DNA from 4 places in the Variovorax sp. J22R115 genome. Region 2 is predicted to be linked to each of the others. Evidence: predicted binding sites of a transcription regulator. Region 2 holds the regulator's gene; each other region holds the start of a gene.
What was found. Region 2 encodes sigma-54, which starts transcription at its own class of promoters, with help from an activator protein. Its sites were predicted from a motif close to TGGCANGNAANCTGCTTT; they were not measured.
Positions count from the first base shown of each region.

Region 1: the regulator sigma-54 is predicted to act here: its motif matches at 1,074-1,091, upstream of nirB (nitrite reductase large subunit NirB).
Region 3: the regulator sigma-54 is predicted to act here: its motif matches at 1,412-1,429, upstream of QTI04_RS17095 (nitrate/nitrite transporter).
Region 4: the regulator sigma-54 is predicted to act here: its motif matches at 1,403-1,420, upstream of fae (formaldehyde-activating enzyme).

Region 1 is NZ_JASZYM010000012.1:92,370-94,570, reverse strand. Features, by position in the region: gene nirB (nitrite reductase large subunit NirB) at 1-857, opposite strand, end outside; gene QTI04_RS21435 (tripartite tricarboxylate transporter substrate binding protein) at 1,223-2,201, opposite strand, start outside.
Region 2 is NZ_JASZYM010000010.1:106,428-108,628, reverse strand. Features, by position in the region: gene lptB (LPS export ABC transporter ATP-binding protein) at 1-428, shown strand, start outside; gene QTI04_RS18715 (RNA polymerase factor sigma-54) at 460-2,046, shown strand; gene QTI04_RS18710 (phospholipase D family protein) at 2,060-2,201, shown strand, end outside.
Region 3 is NZ_JASZYM010000009.1:87,161-89,361, reverse strand. Features, by position in the region: gene QTI04_RS17095 (nitrate/nitrite transporter) at 1-1,227, opposite strand, end outside; gene QTI04_RS17090 (type IV pili methyl-accepting chemotaxis transducer N-terminal domain-containing protein) at 1,482-2,201, shown strand, end outside.
Region 4 is NZ_JASZYM010000005.1:172,946-175,146, reverse strand. Features, by position in the region: gene QTI04_RS10630 (sigma-54-dependent Fis family transcriptional regulator) at 1-57, opposite strand, end outside; gene QTI04_RS10625 (dihydroneopterin aldolase) at 211-705, shown strand; gene fae (formaldehyde-activating enzyme) at 819-1,331, opposite strand; gene QTI04_RS10615 (triphosphoribosyl-dephospho-CoA synthase) at 1,447-2,201, opposite strand, start outside.

The sequences.
Region 1 (2,201 bases), on a different contig from region 2:
CCGAAGGTCTGCTCGTTCCACGAGGCGCATTCGCCGATCGCATAGACGTCGTGGTCGCTCGTGCGGCAGTGGCTGTCCACCGCCACGCCACCGCGCGGCCCGACCGCGAGCACGCATTGGCGCGCCAGTTCGTCGCGAGGGCGGATGCCGGCGGAGAACACGATCATGTCGGTCTCCAGGTGGGTGCCGTCGGTGAAGACCATGCGGTGCCGTGCCGTCGCGCCATCGACGATTTCCACCGTGTTGCGGCCGGTGTGCACGTGCACGCCCAGGGCCTCGATGCTGTTGCGCAGCGCCCGCCCGCCGCCCTCGTCCACCTGCACGGCCATCAGCCGCGGCGCGAATTCGACGACATGGGTTTCCAGACCCATGTCGCGCAGCGCCTTGGCGCATTCAAGGCCCAGCAGGCCACCGCCGACGACCACGCCCGTCTTGGAGCGCGCGCCACAGGCCTTCATGGCTTCCAGATCTTCGATGGTCCGATAGACAAAGCAGTGAGGCCGGTCGCGGCCCGGCACCGCCGGCACGAAGGGGAAGGATCCCGTGGCCAACACCAGCTTGTCGTAGTGCAACACTTCGCCGTCGGCGGTGGTGATGGTGTTGTCGCGCCGCTCGATGGCGACCGCCTTGGCAGCCAGCCTCAGCGTGTAGCCGGTGCGCTCGAAGAAACCTGGCTCGACGAGCGAGAGGTCTTCGGCGGTCTTGCCGGAGAAGAATTCGGACAGATGAACGCGGTCGTACGCGGGCCGAGGCTCCTCGCACAGCACCGTGACTTCCGCATCCACGACGCCGAGCTCGTGGAGTTGCTCGAGGAACTTGTGGCCCACCATACCGTGGCCAATCACTGCAATCTTCATTTCGGGTCCTGCACACACCCGGTCTCGTGACGGGGTACAGGCCACCGGACAGGCTGCCAATCAGCCTGTTGCAGTGGTGCCCCCGCGTGGAACGGATGCGAATCGGGTTGGAACAGGCGAACCGCCAGCGTCATTGCTTTCGGTTCGCTCGACTCCCGCCGTCATTAGCGGAGGCACCGCCCCGCGGCATCAGCGCCACGGAGCAGTGACGGAGATAACGCAATCTCCGTGCCATGCAGATCCGGGGCTCTTTGGCCCGGCTCGGCACCGAAATCAGTCCCCGTCCGACTGTCAGAACGAAAGGCGTGCGCCGTTCTGGCGCACGAGTCTCCGGTTTGGTGCGGCGCACCAACGCCCGGAGCGGCTCACTCCGGCCGAATGTCGGCGGCCTTGGCCACGCCCTTCCAGCGCTCGATCTCGGCCGCGATGAACTTCGCGAACTCGTCGGGCTTCATCGGTGCCGGCTCCGCGCCTTCCTTGATGAAGAAGGCCTTCATCTCACTCGACTGGATGTGCTTGTTGATCTCGGTATTGAGCTTGTCGACCACCGCCTGCGGCGTTCCGGCCGGTGCCAGCACGCCCCACCAGAGGTCGAGCGCGCTGCCCTTGTAGCCCGACTCCTCGAGCGACACGAGTTCCGGCGCGACCGGCGAACGCGCCGCAGTTGTGACCGCCAGCGCGCGCGCCTTGCCGCCGCGCACCTGCGTGAGGATCGAGGGCGCACTCGCCACCAGCACGTCGATCTGACCGCCCAGCAGGTCGGTGGTCGCCGGGCCCATGCCCTTGTAGGGGACGTGGGTCATCTTGATGCCCGCCGCGCCCGCGAACAACTCGGTCGCGAAGTGGTTGATGCTGCCCGCGCCCGAGGTGCCGTAGTTCAGCTTGCCGGGGTTCGCCTTGGCCGCGGCCACCAGATCCTGGATGGTCTTGTAGGGCGAGTCCTTGTTCACCGTGACCAGCAGCGGCCCCTTGGCCAGCATCGCGACCGGCTTGAAGTCCTTGACGGCGTCGTAGTTGAGGTTGGTGCGGATGGCGGCGCCGGTGGTGAAGGTGGAAGAAAGCACCACCAGCGTGTAGCCATCGGCCGGCGCGCGCGCCACCGTGGCGTTGGCGATCACGCCGCCGCCGGCCGGCTTGTTGTCGATCACGACCGGCTGGCCGAGCGAATCCGACAGGCGCTTGCCGATGGCGCGTGCGAACACGTCGTTCGAGCCGCCCGCTGCGCTGCCCACCACGATCGTGATCGGCTTGCCGGGGAAGGCATCGCCCTGCGCGAAGGCGGCAGGTTGCAGCGCGAGGGCGGCGATCGCGGCGATAACCGAGATCGCGTGGCGCCGGGGGGTG
Region 2 (2,201 bases):
CCGATGCCGATGGACGGCCGGTGACGCTGTCGAAGCAGCGCATCGAGGAACGTCTCGCCGAACTGCTGGCCGACCTGCGCGTGGACCACCTGCGCGATTCGCCGGCGCTGTCGCTGTCCGGCGGAGAGCGACGGCGCGTCGAGATTGCCCGCGCCCTGGCCACGCAGCCGCGCTTCATCCTGCTGGACGAGCCCTTCGCGGGCATCGACCCCATCGCGGTGATCGAGATCCAGCGAATCATCAGCTTCCTGAAGGAACGCGGCATCGGTGTGCTGATCACGGACCACAACGTGCGTGAAACGCTGGGCATCTGCGATCACGCTTTCATCATCAGCGACGGGCACGTGCTGGCACAAGGCACGCCCGCGGAGATTGTCGACAACGCCGAGGTGCGCCGCGTGTACCTTGGCGAACATTTCCGCATGTGACCATGCCTAAGGCGAGGGTTTTCGGTTCTCCATGAAACAGGGTCTCTCGCTGCGCGTATCGCAGCATCTCGCGCTGACGCCTCAGCTCCAGCAGTCGATCCGGCTGCTGCAGCTTTCCACGCTCGAGCTGACCCAGGAAGTCGAGCAGATGCTCGACGACAACCCGTTCCTCGAACGCACGGCCGAAGAGGCCACGCGCGAGGAGTTCGGGCTGGAGACGGCCGATGCGCAGGTGCGCGACGACGATCGACTGGCCGAGGGCGACAGCGACTTCACGCCCGGCGCCTCGGCGTCCGTCTCCGAAGCCGCGGTCGCGACCACCAGCGACTCCGAAGTCGCCACCGCCGATACGGCCGATGGCGAGCCCGACTGGGAAGGCGACGGTTCCGTCGACCTCGCCCCCGACGACAGCGAATGGGGCGGCGACGCCCCCGCGCGCGCCAACAACCTGGGCGACGACGAGCGCACTGACGCGACCGAACTTGCGCGCAGCCAGGAATCGCTGCAGTCCTTCCTGCACCGTCAGGCGCTGGCCTTGCGCCTGAGCGAAACCGATCGCGCCGCGCTCCGCTTCCTGATCGAATCGCTCAACGACGACGGCTACCTCGAAGACTCGCTGCCCGCCCTCGCGTCCGGCCTGGCGGGCGACGACAACGACCAGTTCGATGACCTCGTGCATCACTTCCAGGTCGCGCTCGGATTGCTGCAAAGCCTGGAGCCGGCCGGCGTGGGCGCGCGCAGCCTCGGCGAATGCCTGACCATCCAGTTGCGAGCCCTGGCGCACGAGGATGAGACCGACGATGAAGCGCAGGTGCGCAAGACCGCCATCGCCATCTGCAAGCAGCCGATGGAACTGCTTGCCCGGCGCGACTTCAAGCGCCTGGCCACGCTCGCCCGCAGCAACGAGGAAGAAGTGCGCGCGGCGCTGCAGCTCATCGCGCGGCTCGAACCCAAGCCGGGTCGCCGCTTTGTCGATGTCGAGCGCAATGTGGTCGTGCCCGACGTGATCGTCACGCGTGTCGGCAACGGCACCCACACCAAGTTCCGCGTGATGCTCAACCCCGAAGTCATGCCGCGCCTGCGCGTGCACGACATCTACGCCGGTGCGCTCAAGCAGCACAAGGGCGAGGGCAGCCAGGCGCTCTCGCAGCGGCTGCAGGAGGCACGCTGGTTCATCAAGAACATCCAGCAGCGCTTCGACACCATCCTGCGCGTGTCCAACGCCATCGTCGAACGGCAGAAGAGCTTCTTCGTGCACGGCGAACTCGCCATGCGCCCGCTGGTGCTGCGCGAGATCGCTGACGAACTCGGACTGCACGAGTCGACCATCAGCCGCGTGACCACCGCCAAGTACATGGCGACGCCCTACGGCACCGTCGAACTCAAGTACTTCTTCGGCTCGGCGCTGGGCACCGAAACCGGCGGCAATGCGTCGAGCACGGCGGTGCGCGCGCTCATCAAGCAGTTCGTGAGTTCGGAAGACCTCAAGAAGCCGCTGTCCGACAGCCAGATCTCCGAGATGCTGAAGGAGCAGGGCATCGAGTGCGCGCGACGCACCGTCGCGAAGTACCGCGAAGCCTTGCGCATCGCCCCCGCCAATCTGCGCAAGGCCCTCTGAAGGGCGATTGCCGATGACAAGTCGCCCAGCCCTGTTCACGAATGGGTTGCGGCTGGGTTGGGTGTGGATCATGGCGCTGCTGCTCGCGACCGGCTGCGCGACCTTGCCGGACGAATTCGAACGCACGCCTTCCACCGCGATCGCCGCCTCGGCCG
Region 3 (2,201 bases), on a different contig from region 2:
GCTCTCGGGTGCTGTCGCCACGCGGGCGCGGCCGCCTTTTTCGGCCCAGGTGCGGGTCCAGCGGATCTGCATCACGCGCATGACGCCGAGCATCACGAGGGAGAGGGCGGCGAAGAAGACGAAGCCCCAGAGATAGCTGCCGAGGTATTGCTTGGAGAGGCCCATCGCGTTGGGAACGAGGCCCCCGCCGAGGGCGCCGATCTCGCCGATCATCGAACCCGCGACGGCCGTGCTTGTCGGCCAGCGCAGCGGCACGAGTTGAAATAGCGCGCCGTTGCCCGCGCCCAGTGCGGCGAAGCAGGTGATCAGCAGCAGCGTGGTGAGGGTGAGCGACGACGATGCGAACCCCACCAGCGTCAACCCGACCGCCACTACCAGCAGCACCAGCGTCAGCGTGTTGACGCCCCCCCAGCGGTCGGAGATCCAGCCTCCGATCACGCGAACGGCAGCGCCCATGAATGCGGCGAGCATGGTGAGCTGACCGGCCTGCACCTTGCTCACCCCGAACTGGTCGTAGTAGTAGGACGGCAGGAAGGTCGTCAGCCCGATGAAGCCGCCGAATGTCACGCCGTAGATCAGGCTGAACACCCACCCGTCCTTCTCGAACAGGCAGGCGATGTGCTCGCGGAAGCTGGCGTGGCTGTCGATGTCGGGAGGCTCTTTCGCGTACACGATCATCACGATCATCGGCAGCAGGATCGCCACGGCCGCGACGCCGTACACGCTCTGCCAGCCCAGCCATTGCGCGAGCGGCGGCGCCACCAGCACCGACACCGCAGTCCCGACGTTGCCCGCGCCCACCAGACCCATTGCGAGCCCCTTGTGCTGCGGCGGAAACCAGCCCGAACCGAGCGAGAGTGCCACGCCGAAGCTGGCGCCGGCGATGCCCAGCAGCACGCCCATGGCGAGCAGGTCGTTGAAGCTGTGCACCATGAAGAAGCCGAACAGCATCGCCACGGCGATCAGGCCCATCTCGACCAGCGTCGCCTTCTTGCGACCGATGTACTGCGACAGGATGCCCAGGGGAAAACGCATCAGTGCGCCCGCAATGATCGGCACCGACAGCATCAGGCCCTTTTGCGCCGGCGAGAGGTCGAAGGTTTCGCCGATGAATGGCGCCATGGCGCCGTTGAGGACCCAGATGCAGCACGAGAACGCGAAGTACAGGAAGGACGCGAACAACGTCGGGCCGTGGCCTGAGTTCAGGAAAGACTTGAAGCTGGACATGGCTTTCAGTGCGAAATGCCGCGGCGCGGCCGTTGTCGGGCCGTGTCGTCGGTCGTGTTGGGGATGCAGTGCCGGCAGCGGATGCTGGCGGCGTGACGGAGGTGCCCGGCCTGTGCGTTCCCGGGCTGCGTGCAGGAGCCTGCCGCTTCACCAATGCGGTGCTTCGTTACACCACGCGCAATGTCACGCAAGAGATATGCCAGCGAATGTGACCGTGCGTGACCTATGCTTTCGCCTCCAGCTTGAAGTCTGTCGTGAATCCACTTCTTGTCGTTCTGCCCCACGAAGCCACCGATCTTCCCGAAGTCCTGCAGCGCGCCTTCGTTGGCGCCCATGCCGCGGAGGTCGCACGTGCGAGTTGCCGCACGATGGCGACGCGGGCGCAGTCGCTCGCGCCTCGCGAAATCCTGATCTGCGTGCCGGCGGTGACACCGGATCTCGTCGATGCGCTGGAGGCGTGGTCGGGCGTGCCGCCCTGTGCGTTGAGCCTGGTCTCCGCACCATTGAATCGGGAGGCGCATGAAGAGGTCGCGGCGCTGGGCGTGCATGCGTGGGCGTCGATCGAGGGACTCGACGCGCGATCGCTCGATGCGCTGCTGGGCCGCGCGCGGGCGCGCTGGCAGCGGGAGACTTCCCTGCGCACCGAACTGGAATCCTTGCGCACCCGTCTGGACGAGCGCAAATGGGTCGGTCGCGCCAAGGGATTGCTGATGTCGGCGCGCGGCATCGGTGAAGACGAGGCCTTCGGCCTGCTTCGCGGCGCTGCGATGCATGCCAATCTGCGACTGGGCGAGGTCTCGCGCTCCGTGGTGGAGGCGTCCCGGTGGGCCGATGCGATCAATCGCGCCGGACAGTTGCGCATGCTGTCGCAGCGCTTGGTCCGGGTCGCTGCGCAGGCACTGGCTGGCATCGACGCGCGGCGTGCGCGCGTCCTGCGCACGCAATCGACCGAACGGGTGCAGGACAACCTGAAT
Region 4 (2,201 bases), on a different contig from region 2:
CACACGATCCGCGTGCGGGTCGGCAGGCTTTTCGCCTTTTCGAAGGGTCAGCGCCATCGATGTCTCCATGTGCGGCCGGCCTGCCCGATGCATGGTGCCTGGGGCCACTGTGTGTATGGCCCGCATTTTGCAGCTTGTGATGTGTTGCACGCAAAAGATACTTTTTGCGACAACATGCCGCCACGCACGAGCCACTAACGAAAGCGCACGTTGACCTCTGGCCATCACTCCCCGAGTTCCACGCCCTGGATCGCCCCGCCCTCGTTGGCGGACCGGCCCGCGTTGGACGTGATCTTCATCGAAGGCTTCGTCGGCCACACGGTCATCGGCATCCACGAGACGGAATTGCACCGCGCACAGCCGCTGGTCATCGACGTGCACGCAGGTCTCGCCCGCGCACGCGCCTGCGACACCGATCGCATCGCCGACACCATCGACTACGGCGCAGTGTGCGAGCGGCTGCGTCGCCTGCTGGCGGAACACGAGTTGCAATTGCTCGAGGCCTTCGCCGAAGCCATTGCCGATATCGTCATCCGCGAGTTCGGCGCGATCTGGGTTCGTGTCAAGGTGGCGAAGCCACGGAAGTTCGACGACGTCAATGCCGTCGGCGTACAGATCGAGCGCCGGGCACCGCCCGACGAGACGCTCTCCTCCCACTCAGGCGCAGTCCTGCGCCTGATCGGTTCTGGCATGGTGCCTGAGTAGAAAAGCGCCAACCAAGCGCCCGGCCCCTTCCAGGAACACCCCGGGCCGCTGGGTGTTGCCCCCGGAAGGGGGTTGGCGACGCGACACGAAGTGCGCGCAGCCTGGGGGCGACTTCAGCTGTGCGCCGCGAACGGATGGGCGGCGCTGCCCTTCTTGGCGACGACCTCGGCGGCCGTGGGCGAACCGGAGACGGCACGCTGGATGGACTCCTTGGTGGCCTGGTAGTTGTAGTCCTGGATCTTCGTGTCGTCGTCGGCCAGCCAGTGGATGAAGACGCCGACGCAGATGAACAGGTTGTCGGCTTCGTCGGCCGGGATGGTGCCGTCTTCGACGCAGTCGGCCACCGCCATGGCAACGGCCCGCTGGGCCGGACCGAACATCTGCACGGCCTGCTTGGCGCCCTTGATGGTGACCTTGTTGAAGAGCACTGTCGCCGGCTTGGTCAGCAGGTTGGGTGCAACCACGGCCAGAAGACAGGTGAAGCCGTCCTTCTGGTTGGTGAGAGCGTTCGCGAAGGCTGTTTCGGCAGGGCTGCCGCGCGGCCCGATGATCAGATCGATGTGAGCGACCTCGTTGCCCTCACCGACGAGTGACTCGCCGACCATCATGCGATCAATTTTTGCCATGGTTATTAGTCTCCTGAGTGCGTTCTGGGGCCATAGGGGACACTGGCCTGACGGCCAGCGCAACGTGTCAGGTATCACGATCCGTGCCACCCGGGCCGGGCGGCGCGGCGGCAGATCACGATGGGCCCGTCAGGCCCGAGATCAGCAACGCGGCCACCGTCAAATCGGCCGTCGTCCCCGGGTTGATGCGATCTGCCTTGAGCGAGGCGTCCCAGGCCGCGAAATCGGGATCGACGTCGAGCCCGCCATGGCAGCGCTGGCGTACCCGCCATCCCTGCGCCGCAGTCATGACAATGTGTGCCACGGCTTCGCCATGAATTCGAACAATGTGTGAATCGGGAAAGCTGCTGAGCAGCGCCAGATAGAGCCGCTGGACCGCTGCGACGGTGCCCGTATCCGGCGCGCCACTGACCGAGGTCGCCATCAATGTGAACCTGGTCCCGAGCGTCGGCCCCCCCAGCTCGAACAGGTCGTAGTAGGCGTCGCGATACTGGCGTGCAATGCTGTCGCGGTGTGCAGCGAGCGCCATCGCCGCGCGAAGGTCCACGCTCGGCGGGTGCCTGACGTCCTGCTCCGGCGCGGTGGCCAGACCGCCCGGACGAGCGCGCGCGATGGCGCGGAAGGCCGCCTGCGCATCGGACAGATCGAGTTCGCCCAGCACGGATTCGACAGCCTCCCGCAAGTCCGCCGGCACCGTGGCGTCGGGCCGCAGTTCGACAGCCCGGGCAATGGGCGCGCACAGCAGCACGATGCCCAGATTGCTGTTGCAGCCGGCGGCCGCCCAAGTCGCTTCCACCGACGCCTCGATCCGCTCGCCCACCGATGCGCCGGACTCGAACAGCGGCCCCGCCACGGCCCGTGCGCTCGCGA